DNA from 2 places in the Pseudomonas sp. C9D1 genome. Region 1 is predicted to be linked to the other one. Evidence: predicted binding sites of a transcription regulator. Region 1 holds the regulator's gene; the other holds the start of a gene.

The links. Region 1 encodes sigma-54, which starts transcription at its own class of promoters, with help from an activator protein. Its sites were predicted from a motif close to ANTGGCATNNANNTTGCTNT; they were not measured.
Region 2: the regulator sigma-54 is predicted to act here: its motif matches at 4,718-4,737, upstream of ACXI0U_RS13285 (circularly permuted type 2 ATP-grasp protein).

Annotation. Positions count from the first base shown of each region.
Region 1 is NZ_JBSZIE010000001.1:538,039-546,175, forward strand. It holds gene ACXI0U_RS02485 (ZIP family metal transporter) at 1-596, shown strand, start outside; gene ACXI0U_RS02490 (HPr family phosphocarrier protein) at 691-963, opposite strand; gene rapZ (RNase adapter RapZ) at 979-1,836, opposite strand; gene ptsN (PTS IIA-like nitrogen regulatory protein PtsN) at 1,846-2,310, opposite strand; gene hpf (ribosome hibernation-promoting factor, HPF/YfiA family) at 2,324-2,632, opposite strand; gene ACXI0U_RS02510 (RNA polymerase factor sigma-54) at 2,715-4,214, opposite strand; gene lptB (LPS export ABC transporter ATP-binding protein) at 4,358-5,083, opposite strand; gene lptA (lipopolysaccharide transport periplasmic protein LptA) at 5,083-5,628, opposite strand; gene lptC (LPS export ABC transporter periplasmic protein LptC) at 5,615-6,187, opposite strand; gene ACXI0U_RS02530 (KdsC family phosphatase) at 6,196-6,720, opposite strand; gene ACXI0U_RS02535 (KpsF/GutQ family sugar-phosphate isomerase) at 6,721-7,695, opposite strand; gene ACXI0U_RS02540 (ATP-binding cassette domain-containing protein) at 7,940-8,137, shown strand, end outside.
Region 2 is NZ_JBSZIE010000002.1:1,094,879-1,103,015, forward strand. It holds gene ACXI0U_RS13265 (DUF4132 domain-containing protein) at 1-392, shown strand, start outside; gene ACXI0U_RS13270 (proteasome-type protease) at 656-1,387, opposite strand; gene ACXI0U_RS13275 (transglutaminase family protein) at 1,521-2,324, opposite strand; gene ACXI0U_RS13280 (alpha-E domain-containing protein) at 2,321-3,271, opposite strand; gene ACXI0U_RS13285 (circularly permuted type 2 ATP-grasp protein) at 3,275-4,684, opposite strand; gene ydcS (putative ABC transporter substrate-binding protein YdcS) at 5,080-6,237, shown strand; gene ACXI0U_RS13295 (type 1 glutamine amidotransferase) at 6,451-7,194, opposite strand; gene ACXI0U_RS13300 (ribonuclease E inhibitor RraB) at 7,328-7,669, opposite strand; gene ACXI0U_RS13305 (SDR family oxidoreductase) at 8,024-8,137, opposite strand, start outside.

The DNA of each region.
Region 1 (8,137 bases):
GGCTGGATGCAGCCGGCCAGTTGGGCTTTTCCAAATGGTCGGCAGGCTTCCTCATGAGCCTCGGCCTGCTGCTGGGGGCCAGTGCACTGTTCGGCCTTGGCAGGCTGCTGCCGGAGCGGCAGCTCGAGGTCGATACCCGTACCGACCGCCTGGTGCTGGCACCGCGCATCCTGCTGTTCGTCATTGCCATCGTCCTGCACAACATCCCGGAAGGCATGGCGGTGGGGGTGGCGGCGGGCGCCGGGTTGGCGGGCGCGGACAGCCTGGCATTGGGTATCGCGCTGCAGGACCTGCCGGAAGGGCTGATCATTTCCCTGGTGTTGGCAGGGGCGGGGATGTCCCGGGGCAAGGCGATGCTGATCGGCGCGGCGTCCGGGCTGGTGGAGCCGGTGTTCGCGTTGCTTTGTGCGTGGCTGGTGCAGGTGTCGGCGTTGCTGTTGCCCTGGGGCCTGGCCCTGGCAGCGGGGGCGATGCTCTTCGCGGTGACCCACGAAATCATCCCGGAGTGCCATCGCAAGGGGCATGAGACTGCTGCGAGCCTGGGGTTGGCCGCGGGCTTCTGCCTGATGATGGTGCTGGATACGGCGCTGGCCTGATCGGCCGGTGCTCATGTCGCGACGCAGGGAAGGCGTCGCGGGGTGGTTCAGCGTTTCAGCTCTTTCGGGCCCGGTATCTGTACCGGGCTTTCCGTCACTCGCCTTCGTCAAACCTATTGTTGATCAACTCGATCAGTGCGTTGAGCGCATCGTCGTCCTGCTCGCCTTCGGTGTGCAGGTGAATGTTGGTGCCCTTGCCGGCGGCGAGCATCATCACGGCCATGATGCTTTTGCCGTCCACCAGGCTTTCCGGGGTGCGGCCTACGCGAATCTGGCAGGGGTAGCGCCCGGCGACGCCAACGAACTTGGCCGCGGCGCGGGCATGCAGCCCCAGTTTGTTGATGATGGTGATTTCACAGGCTGGCATCGCGGCGGGGATCCTTTAACTGAGGTCGCGGTGGCGAACCTGGACGTTCTTCAGGTTGGGTTTGAGTGCCTGGCCGAGGCGTTCGGCGAGGTACACGGAACGGTGGTGACCGCCGGTGCAGCCGATGGCGACAGTGACATAGGCGCGGTTGCTGGCGGCGAAGCGCGGCAGCCATTTGTTCAGGTAGCCGAGGATGTCCTGGTACATCTCCTCGACATCCGGCTGCGCGGCCAGGTATTCGGCGACATTGGCGTCCAGGCCTGAGTTATCGCGCAGCTCGGGCTTCCAGTAGGGGTTGGGCAGGCAGCGCACGTCGAACACCAGGTCCGCATCCACCGGCATGCCGCGCTTGAAGCCGAAGGATTCGACGAGGAAGGCGGTTCCCGGCTCGGGCTTGTTCAGCAGGCGCAGCTTGATGCTGTCGCGCAGCTGGTACAGGTTGAGGTGGGTGGTGTCGATCTTCAGGTCAGCCAGGTCGGCGATGGGGGCGAGCAACGAGGCTTCGTCGAGGATGGCCTCGGCGAGGGAGCGGTCTTCGTTGGTCAGCGGGTGGCGCCGGCGGGTTTCCGAGAAGCGCTTGAGTAGCGTTTCGTCATCCGCGTCCAGGTACAGCACATCGCAGTGGATGTGGCGGGCGCGGGCCTCTTCGAGGAGTTCGGGAAAACGCTTGAGCTGGCTGGGCAGGTTGCGCGCGTCGATGGAGACGGCGACCTGGGGGTGCAGCAACTCGGTCTGCAGCAGCGCGCGCTCGGCCAGTTCGGGGAGCAGGCCGGCGGGCAGGTTGTCGATGCAGTAGAAGCCATTGTCCTCGAGAACGTCGAGGGCGGTGCTCTTGCCTGAGCCTGAACGGCCGCTGACGATGATCAGGCGCATGGCAAGGTCCTAGCGTCCGTTCTGGACGTCCACTACCACCTGGTACAGGCTGTCGCTGCTCTGCGTCTGACGCAGGCGGTCACGCACCTCGGTGCGGTCCAGCATGCTGGCGATCTGGCGGAGCAGTTCCAGGTGTTCATCGGTGGCGGCTTCGGGGACCAGAAGCACGAAGAGCAGGTCCACCGGGGCGCCGTCGATGGCGTCGAAGTCCACGGGGGCGTCCAGGCGCAGCACGGCGCTGATGGGCGCGGTGCAGCCGGGAAGCCGGCAATGGGGGATGGCGATACCGTTGCCGAATCCTGTCGAGCCGAGTTTCTCCCGGGCGACCAGGCTTTCGAAGATATCTTGCGAGTCGAGGTCGGGAAGTTCGCGAGCAACCAGGTTGGCGATCTGTTCCAAGACACGTTTTTTGCTGCCGCCCGGCACGTTCACGAGGGAACGGCCGGGGGTCAGGATTTGCTCAAGTCGGATCATAGGAAGGGGAATGTCAGCGGGCGGTGGCGCCCTGCTGGCGGTTCAGCTGCTTTTCCTTGTGTTTGATCAGTTGACGGTCGAGTTTGTCGGTGAGCAGGTCGATGGCCGCGTACATGTCTTCATGCTCCGCATTGGCTACGACCTCACCACCGGCGATGTGCAGGGTGGCTTCGATCTTCTGCTTCAGTTTCTCCACCTGCATGATCACCTGCACATTGGTGATTTTGTCGAAGTGGCGCTCCAGTTTGTCGAACTTCTCGACAACGTAGTCGCGCAGGGCGTCGGTCACATCCAGTTGATGTCCACTGATGTTGACTTGCATACCGCTTTCTCCTTATTGCCCGTGTGTAAGAGACAGGCTAACGGGCCTGCCACCGGAACACTTTGGCGTGGATCAATCCGCGTCACATCAGCCGCTTGCGTTCGCTCGAAGGCGCTATCCCGAGGGATTCCCGGTACTTGGCGACTGTGCGGCGGGCCACTTGGATACCCTGTGCTTCCAGTAAACCAGCGATCTTGCTGTCGCTCAACGGCTTTTTGGCATTTTCCGCAGCGACCAGTTTTTTGATGATCGCGCGGATGGCGGTAGACGAGCATTCACCGCCTTCGGAGGTGCTGACGTGGCTGGAGAAGAAGTATTTCAGTTCGTATATGCCACGCGGGGTGTGCATGAATTTCTGGGTGGTGACGCGTGAGATGGTCGACTCGTGCATGCCCACTGCCTCGGCGATGTCGTGCAGGACGAGGGGCTTCATCGCCTCGTCGCCGTACTCGAGGAAACCGCGCTGGTGCTCGACGATCTGGGTGGCGACCTTCATCAGCGTTTCGTTGCGGCTTTGCAGGCTCTTGATGAACCAGCGGGCTTCCTGCAGCTGATTGCGCATGAAGGTGTTGTCGGCGCTGGAGTCGGCACGGCGGACGAAGCCGGCGTAGTGCGGATTGACGCGCAGGCGCGGGACGGCTTCCTGGTTCAGTTCCACCAGCCAGCGTTCATTGTGCTTGCGCACGATGACGTCCGGCACGACGTACTCGGGTTCGCTGGCTTCGATCTGCGAGCCGGGGCGGGGGTTGAGGCCCTGGATCAGCTCGATCACCTGGCGCAGCTCGTCTTCCTTGAGCTTCATGCGGCGCATGAGCTGGCTGTAGTCGCGGCTGCCGAGAACATCGAGATAGTCGCCAGCCAGGCGTTGCGCCTCGCTCAGCCATGGGGTCTTGGCGGGCAGTTGGCGCAGTTGCAGGAGCAGGCACTCGCGCAGGTCGCGGGCGCCGACGCCGGCGGGCTCGAATTGCTGGATGCGGTGCAGGACGACTTCCACCTCGTCGAGTTCGATCTCGAGCTCGGGGTCGAAGGCTTCCACGACTTCCTCGAGGGTTTCCTCCAGGTAGCCGTCATTGTTGATGCAGTCGATCAGGGTGACGCCGATCAGGCGATCGGTATCGGACATGGGGGCCAGGTTCAGCTGCCACAGCAGGTGGCTTTGCAGGCTCTCGCCCACCGAGGTGCGGGACGTGAAGTCCCACTCGTCGTCATCGGAGCTGGGGAGGCTGCTGGCGCTGGTCTGGTAGACGTCTTCCCAGGCGGTGTCGACGGGCAGTTCGCTGGGGATGCGTTCGTGCCATTCGCCGTCTTCGAGGCTTTCGCTCTCCGAAGTGGGGACGCTGGATTCCTGGAAGCTGGATTCCTGGCTGGCGGAGTTGGGCAGTTGCTCGCTTTCTGCCATGGGGTCGGAGTTGTCGAAGTCTTCTCCTTCCTCCTGGCGTTCGAGCATGGGATTGGACTCCAGGGCCTCCTGGATTTCCTGCTGCAGATCCAGGGTGGACAGTTGGAGTAGGCGAATGGCCTGTTGCAGCTGCGGGGTCATCGTCAGCTGCTGGCCCATCTTCAGGACTAGCGATGGTTTCATGGCAGAGGGCTTAGCACCTTATTCGCCGGCGCACATGCGCCATCCACTACAGGGCGCCGAAGCGCCACCAGGAAGCAAATTATATGCCTGACCTTGAATGATTTTTCTACTGCCCGCAACATTTTGCGCGCAGGGCTGGTCCGTCAGAGGCGGAATTCGTGCCCCAGGTAGACTTCCTTGACCAGTTGGTTGGCCAGGATCTCTTCTGCACTGCCTTCGGCGATGAGCTGGCCATCATTCACGATGTAGGCGGTTTCGCAGATATCCAGTGTCTCGCGGACGTTGTGGTCGGTGATCAGCACGCCGATCCCCTTGGCCTTGAGGTGATGGATGATCTGTTTGATGTCGCCCACGGAAATCGGGTCGACACCGGCAAAGGGTTCGTCGAGCAGGATGAACTTGGGGGCGGTGGCCAGGGCGCGGGCGATTTCCACGCGACGACGCTCACCACCGGACAGGCTCATGCCGATGCTGTCGCGGATGTGGCTGATGTGGAACTCCTGCAGCAGGCTCTCCAGTTCGCGATGACGACCGGCGCGGTCGAGCTCCTTGCGGGTCTCGAGGATGGCCATGATGTTGTCGGCCACGCTGAGCTTGCGGAAGATCGAGGCTTCCTGGGGCAGGTAGCCGATACCGGCGCGGGCGCGACCGTGCATGGGCTGGTGGGTGACGTCCTGCTGGTCGATGAGCACGCGCCCCTGATCGGCCTTCACCAGGCCCACGATCATGTAGAAGCAGGTGGTCTTGCCGGCACCGTTGGGGCCGAGCAGGCCGACGATCTGGCCGCTGTCGATGGACAGGCTGACGTCACGGACGACCTGGCGGCTCTTGTAGCTCTTCGCCAGGTGCTGGGCTTTGAGGGTCGCCATTACTCTGCTTGTCCCGCTTGCTGCTCTTTCTTCTTCGGCTGGATGACCATGTCGATGCGCGGACGCGGAGTGCCGACGTTGGTGCCCGTGGCGCGGCCTGCGTTGACGATCTGGCGCTGGGTGTCGTAGACGATCTTCTCGCCTTCGAAGGTGTTGCCTTCCTGGATCACCTTGGCCTGGTCGATCAGCACGATGCGCTCGTTGGCAGCGAAGTACTGGATGGTCATGCCGTAGGCCTTGACGATCTGCTTGTCCACCGCAGGCTTCTGCTCGTAGTAGGCAGGCTTGCCCACCGAGGTGAAGACTTCCAGCTCGCCCTGGGCGTTCTGGGTGATGGTCACGGTGTCGCCGGTGATCTTCAGGGTGCCCTGAGTGATGACCACGTCGCCGCGATAGACCGCCACGCCCTGCTTGTCATCGAGTTCGGCGCTGTCCGCCTGGACGCGGATCGGCTGATCGCGGTCGCTGGGCAGCGCCCAGGCGCTGGCACTTCCGAGTGCGGCACCCAGGCTGAGCAGTAGGGGGAGGGTTTTAACGAACCTCATGCTGGCCTCTTACGTTGGACTGCAGGATCATCCTGCTGTCATTCAAGTACGCTTTCATTCCTTGTGCCGTGGTAACCCCGTTGGCGGCGTCGATTCTAACGGCTTGCTGGGTTTCCGCATATTCCCTGTCCGGGAACACGGTCAGGCGGCTGGTGGTGAGAATGGTTGGTCGGCCCTTGGCGTCGGTGCGCTCCACGCGGACCTTGTCGATCAGCTCCACCTGTTCACCTTCTGGGCCGACTTCGCCGCGCTCGCTCTGTACGTGCCACGGGAACTCGGTGCCGCGGTAGAGCTGCAGGTCGGGATTGGTCAGCAGGGTGGTGTCGCTCGATTTGACGTGTTCGAGCTTGGCAGCGGTCATCTCGTAGTGACGCTTGCCGTCTTCCTGATATTGCACGCTGGTGGCATTGACCACATAGAAGTCGATGGCGTTCTCGTCTGCGGGGGCAGTTGTCTGGCGCTCCATGAAGCTTTCCGGGCGAATGTTCCAGTAGCCCAGGGCGATCAGCAGGGCGGCGACCGGAATCAGGATCAGGGCGAGGCGAAAGTTCTTCGACATGGGCGGACCTAGAGGTAGGCGGCCTGTGCAGCGTCGAGGCTGCCCTGGGCTCGCATGATCAGTTCGCAGAACTCGCGGGCGGCACCTTCGCCGCCACGTGCCTGGGTGGTGCCGTGGGCGTGCTGGCGGACGAAGCCGTCAGCGCTCGCCACCGCCATGCCCAGGCCGACCCGGCGTATCACCGGCAGGTCGGGCAGGTCGTCGCCGAGGTAGGCCACCTGTGCGTATTCGAGGCCCAGCTCCGCCAGCAGTTCATCGAGTACCACCATCTTGTCCTCGCGGCCCTGATAGAGGTGCTGGATACCCAGGTTGCGGGCACGTCGCTCGACCACGGGAGTGCTGCGGCCGGAGATGATCGCGGTGCGTACCCCGGAATTGATCAGCATCTTGATACCGTGGCCGTCCAGGGTATTGAAGGTCTTGAACTCGCTGCCGTCGACCAGGAAGTAGAGCTTGCCGTCGGTGAGTACGCCATCGACGTCGAAGACCGCCAGGCGGATGGCCTTGGCGCGCTGTAGCAGATCGTCGCTCATTCAGATCACTCCGGCGCGGGTCAGGTCGTGGATGTGCAGGGCACCGATGGGGGTGTCGCTGTCGTCCACCACCACCAGCACGTTGATCTTGTGGTCGTCCATGATCTTCAGCGCCTCGGCGGCGAGCATGTCGGGGCGCACGGTCTTGCCGTGGACCGTCATGACTTCGTCGATGCTGGCCTGGCGGACGTCCACGCCCTTGTCCAGGGTGCGGCGCAGGTCGCCGTCGGTGAAGATCCCGGCCAGCTTGCCGTCGCTCTCCAGTACTGCGGTCATGCCGAGGCCCTTGCGGGTCATCTCCAGCAGGGCGTCGCGCAGGGAGGTGCCGCGTTCGACGCGAGGCAGCCGGTCGCCGCCGTGCATGATGTTTTCCACCTTCAGCAGCAGTCGACGGCCCAATGCACCACCGGGATGGGAGAAGGCGAAGTCCTCGGCGGTGAAGCCGCGGGCCTCCAGCAGGGCGATGGCCAGGGCGTCGCCCAGGACCAGCGATGCAGTGGTGGAGGAGGTCGGTGCCAGGTTCAGCGGGCAGGCCTCGTGCTCGACGCGGGCGTCGAGGTTGGCTTCGGCAGCCTTGGCCAGCGGCGACTGCGGGTTGCCGGTCATGCTGATCAGGGTGATGCCCAGGCGCTTGATCAGCGGCAGCAGGGTGACGATCTCGGCGGTGGAGCCGGAGTTCGACAGGGCCAGCACGACGTCGTCGGGCGTGATCATGCCCATGTCGCCATGGCTGGCTTCGGCCGGGTGGACGAAGAACGCAGGCGTACCGGTACTGGCCAGGGTGGCGGCGACTTTCTTGCCGATATGGCCGGACTTGCCCATGCCCACCACCACGACGCGGCCCTTGCAGGCGAGGATCAGCTCGCAGGCGCGGACGAAGTCGTCGTCGATCCTGCCGAGCAGGGTGTCGATGGCTTCACGTTCCAGGCGGATGGTGCGGTGTGCGGATTGGATCAGATCGCTGGACTGGCTCATGTGGAGAGTGCAGTTGCCGAGGAAAAGGCGGGGATTATACCGGCAAAGAGTCGTTCGCTCACCCTCCATCGCATCCCGCCGAGGAGAAACCTGTCGCAGCCCTGAACAATGGCTGGCGCGGCCTTGGGTGGCATAGTGCTGCGATGCTATAGTTCGCCGCCTGTTCGGCCCCCCCTCAGGCATCGTGTCCCGGCCGCTGGAGACGACGTCTTCTGCAGGGATGGCCGCATCGCAAGGAGTACAGATGAGCGCTGATAACGCTTACGCCGTGGAGTTGAAGGGCGTCACCTTCAAGCGCGGCACACGCAGTATTTTTCAGAATGTCGATATCCGCATCCCGCGCGGCAAGGTCACCGGGATCATGGGGCCGTCCGGCTGCGGCAAGACCACCCTGTTGCGCCTCATCGCCGCTCAGCTCAAGCCTGCGGCCGGCGAAGTCTGG
Region 2 (8,137 bases), on a different contig from region 1:
CCGACCTGATCGTCTCGGTGGCCTTCACCGGCGAGACCGCCAGCCACGCCGGCAGCGCCGAGACCATCCAGCGCCGCGCCGAACTGGTGCAGGCGCTGGTGGCCGACCTGGGGCTGGCCAACGTGCGCTGCGAAGGCCACCACGCCCACATCACCGGCAGCCGCGCACGCTACCGGCTGCACCTGGGCAGCGGGGTCATCCACATCGAGCCGGGCAACTACCTGTGCATCGTCCCTGCTGGCAAACCGGCGGATGACCTCTACCTGCCCTTCGCCGACAGCGATGCACGCACCAGCGAGATCATCAGCAAGCTGTTCCTGCTGCTGGACGACGGGGCGATCGACGACCCCAGCATCCTCGAACAGATCCGCCGCAGCGAAGTGCCGGCCTAGGGACGGGCGCAACCCGTAGGAGCGAATTCATTCGCGATAAAGCCGGCACCCTGCCCGCCCTTCTCGCAGTCCGTAGGGCGGGTGAAACCCGCGTGGCCTCGTGCACGGTCCTTGTCGGGTTGCACCCGACCTACAGGCACCCACAGCCGGTGCCGTAGTTTGGCGCCGAGCGCAGCGAGGCCCAACGCAGCGATGCCCAGCCTGGCAACCCTGTAGGGGCGAATTCATTCGCCCGCTCTTTCGCGCCCCCCGTGACTTCGCCGTCAGACGTTGTATTCCGCCGGCGGCGCCGGCAGCTTCTCCAGCACCTCGTGCAGGCCGGCGGCCCATTGGCGGCGCACGCCTTCGTAGTACTCGTCGTCTTCGGTGACGCGGTAGCCGGCGGGGAGGATCAGGCTGTCGGTGTGGTAGACCAGCAGGTCCAGCGGCATGCCCACCGAGAGGTTACTGCGGATGGTGGAGTCGAAGGAGACCAGCGCGCAGCGCAGTGCCTCCTCCAGGCTGGTGTCGTGCTTGAGGTTGCGATCGAGGATCGGCTTGCCGTACTTGCTCTCCCCCAATTGCAGGAAGGGCGTGTCCTCGGTGGCCTGGATGAAGTTGCCCTGCGGGTAGATGCTGTACAGCGCGGGCGGCTGGCCGGCGATCTGCCCGCCGACCAGGAAGGAGCAGGTCAGGTCGGTGTTGCCCGCCAGCGGCGCGCCGTCGCGGGCGACCACCTCGCGGATGGTCTCGGCGACCAGGGCGGTGGCGTCGTAGAGCGTGGGCACGCTGTCGAGGTTCACCAGGGTGCTGCCCAGGCGCTGCTTGAGCAGGTTGACCACCGATTGCGAGGTGGCCAGGTTGCCCGCCGTCTGCAGCACGATCAGGCGTTCGCCCGGCGTGCCGAAGGTGAAGAGCTTGCGGAAGGTGGCGATGTGGTCGATGCCCGCGTTGGTGCGCGAATCGGAAACGAACACCAGGCCATCGGCAAGGTGCATGGCGACGCAGTAGGTCATGGTTCTCTCCCGTTTTTATATGCCCCCCGCCTCCCCCGCGCCTTGCGCTTCGGCATCACCGGCCCGTGCCTGCCGGGATGGCAGGCGGGCAGTCGAATGACCGGTGATGCGGCGAGAAGTCCTGTGACGCGTGTTACTGCTGTTCCTGGACCATCAGCAACGGCGGTACGGCGACGTCCGCACGTGCGTGCATCTGCTCGCCGCCGCCACGGCGCATGCCGCGCACCGGGCAGGCGTCCAGATAGTCCAGGCCGACGGCGAGCTTGAGGTGGCGCTCCGGGCGGGACAGACGGTTGGTGACGTCGAAGCTGTACCAGGCATCGCCCAGCCAGGCTTCCGCCCAGGCGTGGCTGACCAGGTGGGCGTTGTTCTCCTTGTACAAGTAGCCGGAGACGAAGCGCGCCGGCACGCCGAGGGTGCGGGCGCAGGCGAGGAAGGCGTGGGTATGGTCCTGGCAGACCCCCGCGCGACCGGCGAAGGCCTCGGCGGCGGTGCTGTCCACGGCGGTGACGCCGGTCTGGTAGTCGATGTGCTCGTGCAGCGCGTCCATCAGGGTGATCAGGCCGCTGCGCTCTGGCCGCGGCTGGCAGTGGGTGTGGGCGAAGGCACGCAATGCCTCGTCCGCCGCAGTCAGGCGGGTGGAGCGCAGGAAGGGCAGCGCCGAGAGCTTGTCGTGCTCGGCCTCGCTGTGCTCGTCGATCTCCACCTGGCCACGGGCGCCGATGACGATGGCCTCGTGGGGTTCATCCAGGGTCAGCACGTGGAGGATGTTGCCGTAGGGGTCGATCTGCGCGCGCACCGGGCGTGGCAGGTCGAGCTGCCAGCTAAGGATGTGCTGGCGCTCGCTGTCGTGGGGCGTCAGGCGCAGGTACTGGATGCTCGCGCGAACCTGGTCGTCGTAGCGATAGGTGGTTTCGTGGCGGATGGACAGTTTCATACGGCCTCCAGATAAGAGCTGTGGATCGCTCTGGCCAATTGGCGAACCAGCAGAATGAAGTCGGTGAGCCAGCCGTGCAGGCCCTCACCGAGGATCTCGTCGATGCTCGTGTAGCGCAGGCGTGCATCCAGCTCGGCGGCCAGGCGCTGGGCCGGCCGGCCGTTCTCGCCGGGCAGGCTGGAGAGGATCAGGTTGAGCTCCTCCATGCAGGCCCGCAGGGAGCGCGGCACATCGGGGCGCAGCAACAGCAGCTCGGACACCTGGCGCGCACCGGGCGAGCCACGGAAGACTTCCGTGTACGCCTCGAAGGACGACAGCGCGCGGAGCAAGGCGCTCCACTGGTAGTAGCCACGTGCGGACGTATCGCTGACCTCCTCCGCCTCCTCGCCGAGCATCTCGTAGCGTGCATCGAGCAGGCGCAGCGTATTGTCCGCCCGTTCTATGAAGGTTCCGAGACGGATGAAGCGGTAGGGGTCGTGGCGCATGATGGTGCCGAAGGTGGCGCCGCGGAACAGGTGCGAACGCTCCTTGACCCACTCGCAGAAGCGCTTGATGCCATAGCGCCCCAGGCCCTCGCCGGCGATGCCGCGCATCTCCAGCCAGGTGGCGTTGATGTTCTCCCACATGTCGGCGGTGATGCGGCCGCGCACGGCATGGGCGTTGGTACGGGCGGCCCCCAGGCAGCTGTAGATGCTCGCCGGGTTCTCCGCATCGAGGGCAAAGAAGTGCAGCATGCGCTCGGCGTGGAGCTGGCCGTGGCGGGTCAGGTAGGCGTCCAGGGTGCCGGTGATCAGCAGCGGCATGGCCAGCTCTTCCAGGCCATCGCCACGGCCGTCCTGGGGCATCAGCGACAGCGAGTAGCTCACATCGAGCATGCGCGCGAGGTTCTCGGCGCGTTCCAGGTAGCGCGACATCCAGTACAGATCGGAGGCAGTACGGCTCAGCACGGGTCAGTCCTCCACGATCCAGGTGTCTTTGGTACCGCCGCCCTGCGACGAGTTGACCACCAGCGAGCCTTCGCGCAGCGCGACGCGCGTCAGGCCGCCCGGCACCAGGCGCGTTTCGCGGCCTGAGAGGACGAACGGGCGCAGGTCGATATGCCGCGGGGCGATGCCCTTCTCGACGAAGGTCGGGCAGGTGGAGAGGCTCAGCGTGGGCTGGGCGATGTAGGCCTCCGGGCGCGCCTTGAGGCGTTCGCGGAAGGCTTCGATCTCGGCCTTGGTGGCGGCCGGGCCGACCAGCATGCCGTAGCCGCCGGAGCCTTGGGTTTCCTTCACCACCAGTTCCGGCAGGTTGGCCAGCACGTGGGACAGCTCCTCGGGCTTGCGGCACTGCCAGGTGGGCACGTTGGCGAGGATGGGCTCCTCGTCCAGGTAGAAGCGGATCATGTCGCCGACATAGGGGTAGATCGACTTGTCGTCCGCCACCCCGGTGCCGATGGCGTTGGCCAGCACCACGTTGCCGGAGCGGTAGGCCGCCAGCAGGCCGGGCACGCCGAGCATGGAATCCGGGTTGAAGGCCAGCGGGTCGAGGAAGGCATCGTCGAGGCGGCGGTAGATTACGTCCACCGGCTGCGGGCCGGAGGTGGTACGCATATAGACGCGGTCGTCGCGGACGAACAGGTCGGCGCCCTCCACCAGTTCCACGCCCATCTCGCGGGCAAGGAAGGCGTGCTCGAAATAGGCGCTGTTGAAGCGCCCCGGGGTGAGCACCACGACGCTGGGGTTATCCAGCGGGCTGGAGCTCTTGAGGGTCTCCAGCAGCAGGTTCGGATAGTGGTCGATGGGGGCTACGCGCTGAGCCGAGAACAGCTCGGGGAACAGGCGCATCATCATCTTGCGGTCTTCCAGCATGTAGCTGACGCCGCTGGGAGTCCGCAGGTTGTCTTCGAGCACGTAGTAGGTGCCGTCGCCGTCGCGCACCAGGTCCACGCCGGCGATATGGGCGTAGATGTCGCGGTGCAGGTCCAGGCCCTGCATGGCGATCTGGTAGCCCTCGTTGGCCAGCACCTGCTCGGCCGGGACGATGCCCGCCTTGATGATGCGCTGGCCGTGGTAGAGGTCGGCGAGGAACATGTTCAGCGCCTTGACGCGCTGGATGCAGCCGCGTTCGACGACGCGCCACTCGCTCATGGGGATGGAGCGGGGAATGGTGTCGAAGGGGATCAGGCGCTCGGTGCCCTGCTCGTCCCCATAGAGGGTGAAGGTGATGCCTGCCCGGTGGAACAGCAGGTCGGCTTCGCGCCGCCTCTGGGCAAGCAGTTCCTCGGGGGTATCGGCCAACCAGCGGGCGAATTCCCGGTAATGCGGACGGCAGTCGCCGTTCGCGTCATACATTTCGTCAAAAAAGGTGCGGGCCATGCCGGACTCCTTGTCACCACCGACCATCTTGCAGTCGCAAGCCTCGTGCCAGCGACTCAACCCTATACGTATCAATGACTTGCAATCAGCCACTCGCCACCGCGCACTGCCTTGGTGCAGGCGGGAGAGCGGAACGGTGGCTACCGCCCCGTTTGGCGGCGATACGAATTAGGACGGGGGCCTGCGCGTACTTGTTCCCTATTTCTTCGCTTATCGCGAATGCGCCCACGCAAGCAGTCTAGGACACGCCCGCGCGCCTGCCCGGCGCCATCGGTAACCGCGCTTGTCAGGCCACAGGCCCCGAACTACGCTGCCTTGAGCACCTCCCGCCTCAAGGCCCGCCCCTCCGGCGTCCGCCGCCCAGGCTCCGCCCGCAGCTGCAACAGGAGTCGACCATGCCTTTCATCCGGACCACCCTCCCGGCCTTCGCCTGCGCCAGCCTGTTGCTCAGCGGCGCGCTGCAGGCCGCCGAACCCCTGAAGCAACTCGGCGAGGGCGAAGGCGCGCTCGACATCATTGCCTGGCCCGGCTACATCGAGCGCGGCGAAACCGACAAGGCCTACGACTGGGTCACCGCCTTCGAGAAGGACAGCGGCTGCAAGGTCAACGTGAAGACCGCCGCCACCTCCGACGAGATGGTCAGCCTGATGGCCAAGGGCGGCTACGACCTGGTCACCGCCTCGGGCGATGCCTCCCTGCGCCTGGTGGCGGGCAAGCGCGTGCAGCCGATCAACGTCGCGCTGATCCCCAACTGGAAGAACCTCGACGACCGGCTCAAGGACGCCCCCTGGCACAGCGTGGCCGGGCAGCACTTCGGCACGCCCTACCAGTGGGGGCCGAACGTGCTGATGTACAACACCCAGGTGTTCCCCAAGGCGCCAACCAGCTGGAAGGTGGTGTTCGAGGAAACCACCCTGCCCGACGGCAAGAGCAACAAGGGCCGCGTGCAGGCCTATGACGGCCCCATCTACATCGCCGACGCCGCCCTTTACCTGCGCACCACCCGGCCCGAACTGGGCATCGGCGACCCCTATGCGCTGAACGAAGAGCAGTACGCCGCCGTGATCGCCCTGCTGCGCGGCCAGCAGCCGCTGATCCACCGCTACTGGCACGACGCGACGGTGCAGATGAGCGACTTCAAGAACGAAGGCGTGGTCGCCTCGGGCTCCTGGCCCTATCAGGTCAACGCCCTGCGCGGCGACAAGCAGCCCATCGCCTCGACCATTCCCGTGGAAGGCTCCACCGGCTGGGCCGACACCACCATGTTGCACGCCGAGGCCAAGCACCCGACCTGCGCCTACAAATGGATGAACTGGTCCCTGGAGCCCAAGGTACAGGGCGATGTGGCCGCCTGGTTCGGCTCGGTGCCGGCAGTGCCCAAGGGCTGCAGCGGCAGCGAACTGCTCGGCGCCGGCGGCTGTGCCACCAACGGCTACGACCAGTTCGACAAGATCGCCTTCTGGAAAACGCCCCAGGCCAAGTGCGGCGACGGGCAGTGCGTGCCCTACAGCCGCTGGACCCAGGACTACATCGCGATCATGGGTGGGCGTTAGCGTTCACGCCCACAAGAGCGGCGGCGCTGCGCACCGCTTGGCGAATGAATTCGCCCCTACAGGGTCTGCGCCTGATGTAGGTCGGGTGCAACCCGACAATGGTGCGTAACGCTGCGGGTTTCACCCGCCCTACGCACTGGAGCGCGAAGCACTCGACGCCCTGCCGTAGGGTGGGCCGGGCGGCGCTCCGCTTCAGCCCACCGGAACCCAACGCTAGGCGCTCAGCGCGGGGGCCATGCGCAGGGGCTGATCCTGGAAGGCCAGGTCCAGCCAGCGGCGGTAGAACCCCTCCGCTACCCCGTGCAGCGCCTCCACCTTGGCCGGCAGGTCGGTGAGCATGCGGCCCTTGGGCTGCTGGCTGGGCTGGGTCTCGTCGAGCAGGTGGGCCCAGTCGGTCAGCCACAGCTGCACCAGCTCCTCGGTCATTTCCGGGTGGCCTTGCAGGGCCAGCACCTTGTCGCCCCAGGCGAAGCCCTGGTTCGGGCACCAGGGGCTGTCGAACAACCATTGGGCGCCGCTGGGCAGGTCGAAGGTGTCGCTGTGCCACTGGTAGACCGGGAACTGCATGGGCAGGTGCGCCACCCAGGGGTTGCCCACTGCCAGTGCGCGTTTCTCCAGGGGCTGCCAGCCGATCTCGGTGTAGGGCATGCGGTGCACCGCGGCACCCAGGGCCCGCGCCAGCAATTGGCCGCCGAGGCAGTGGCCGATGATGGGGATGTCCCGCGCGATGAAATGCCGCAGTGCTTCGATTTCTGCCTCGATCCAGGGCAGTGGGTCGTTCACGCTCATCGGCCCGCCCATCACTGCTACCGCTTTCGGGCGGTCGAGGTCGTAGCCCTGCAACTCGCCCTGGTCCACGCGCAGCACCGTGAATGCCCGCTGCTCCGCGTCCAGCAGGCTTGCGAGGTGGCCGGGCGGGCAGAAATCCGCGTGGGTAAGAATCAGGATATCGGTCATGTGAACCCTCCGTTTCCGCAGTCTGAGGCAAAGCCCGTGCCGAGGTCGAGTCAGGAAAATGTAAGTTTTCCGACTGCGGAAACGACACCGGCCAGCACATGGCTGGCCGGTGATTGCACAAGGGAACGGGAATTCAGCGCGCGGGCGCCGCCAATTCCTGGGTCACGCCCCATCCATCCAGGGTTCCGCCCAGTGGTACGACCAGCTCCTCCAGGTCGTGCTCGAAATCACCGATACCGGAATGGGTGGCATACATGACCTTGCTCACCTGCAGGTGCCAGGCCCCGTCGTCACGGGGGGAAACCTGGGCATTCAACCACTCGCCACTGAACTTTCGCGCCGCCATCCGGGCCCGGTCCTCGTCGGGGAAGATGGCGTAGAACTCGATGGGGTGCACACGGGCGAAATCGAAACCGCCCTCTTTCATGCGGCGCAGAACATTGCTGCTGACGTCATCGTGGAAGGTTGTGCTCATGGTTACGACCCCCTCTCTGGCGATTGATGAGTTTCGCTTGTAGACGGCCGAAGGATTCGGCCTCGCGACGCCCGGCGGCGCCGCCACGGGGCTGCCCCACGGACGCGGGACACGGCCCTGGCCAGGCCCGCGAAAGCGGGACCGGCCGCTGCTTCAGCTCACGCACAACGATCTACTGCATCAGAATGCAGGGTAGCGTCAGCTCGGCCGGTCTGCCCGCCGAAGGGCGAATTTTCCCGCCCCCGGCACGACGGGCGGCACGGGAATGGCGCCGGGCGAGCGCGCCATAGAACCTCACCCCGCGCCCGTTCGCCGGGCTTATCGCCAACCCGGCGTGCAGGGCCTCAGTGCACCCTATTCCCGGCTCAACCAGCCCATGATCAGCCGGCTGATCCAGGGCGGCGACACCTGCCCGGACCAGTACATCAGCTTGAACAGCGCACTGATGGGCCGGTGCACGGCGGCGCC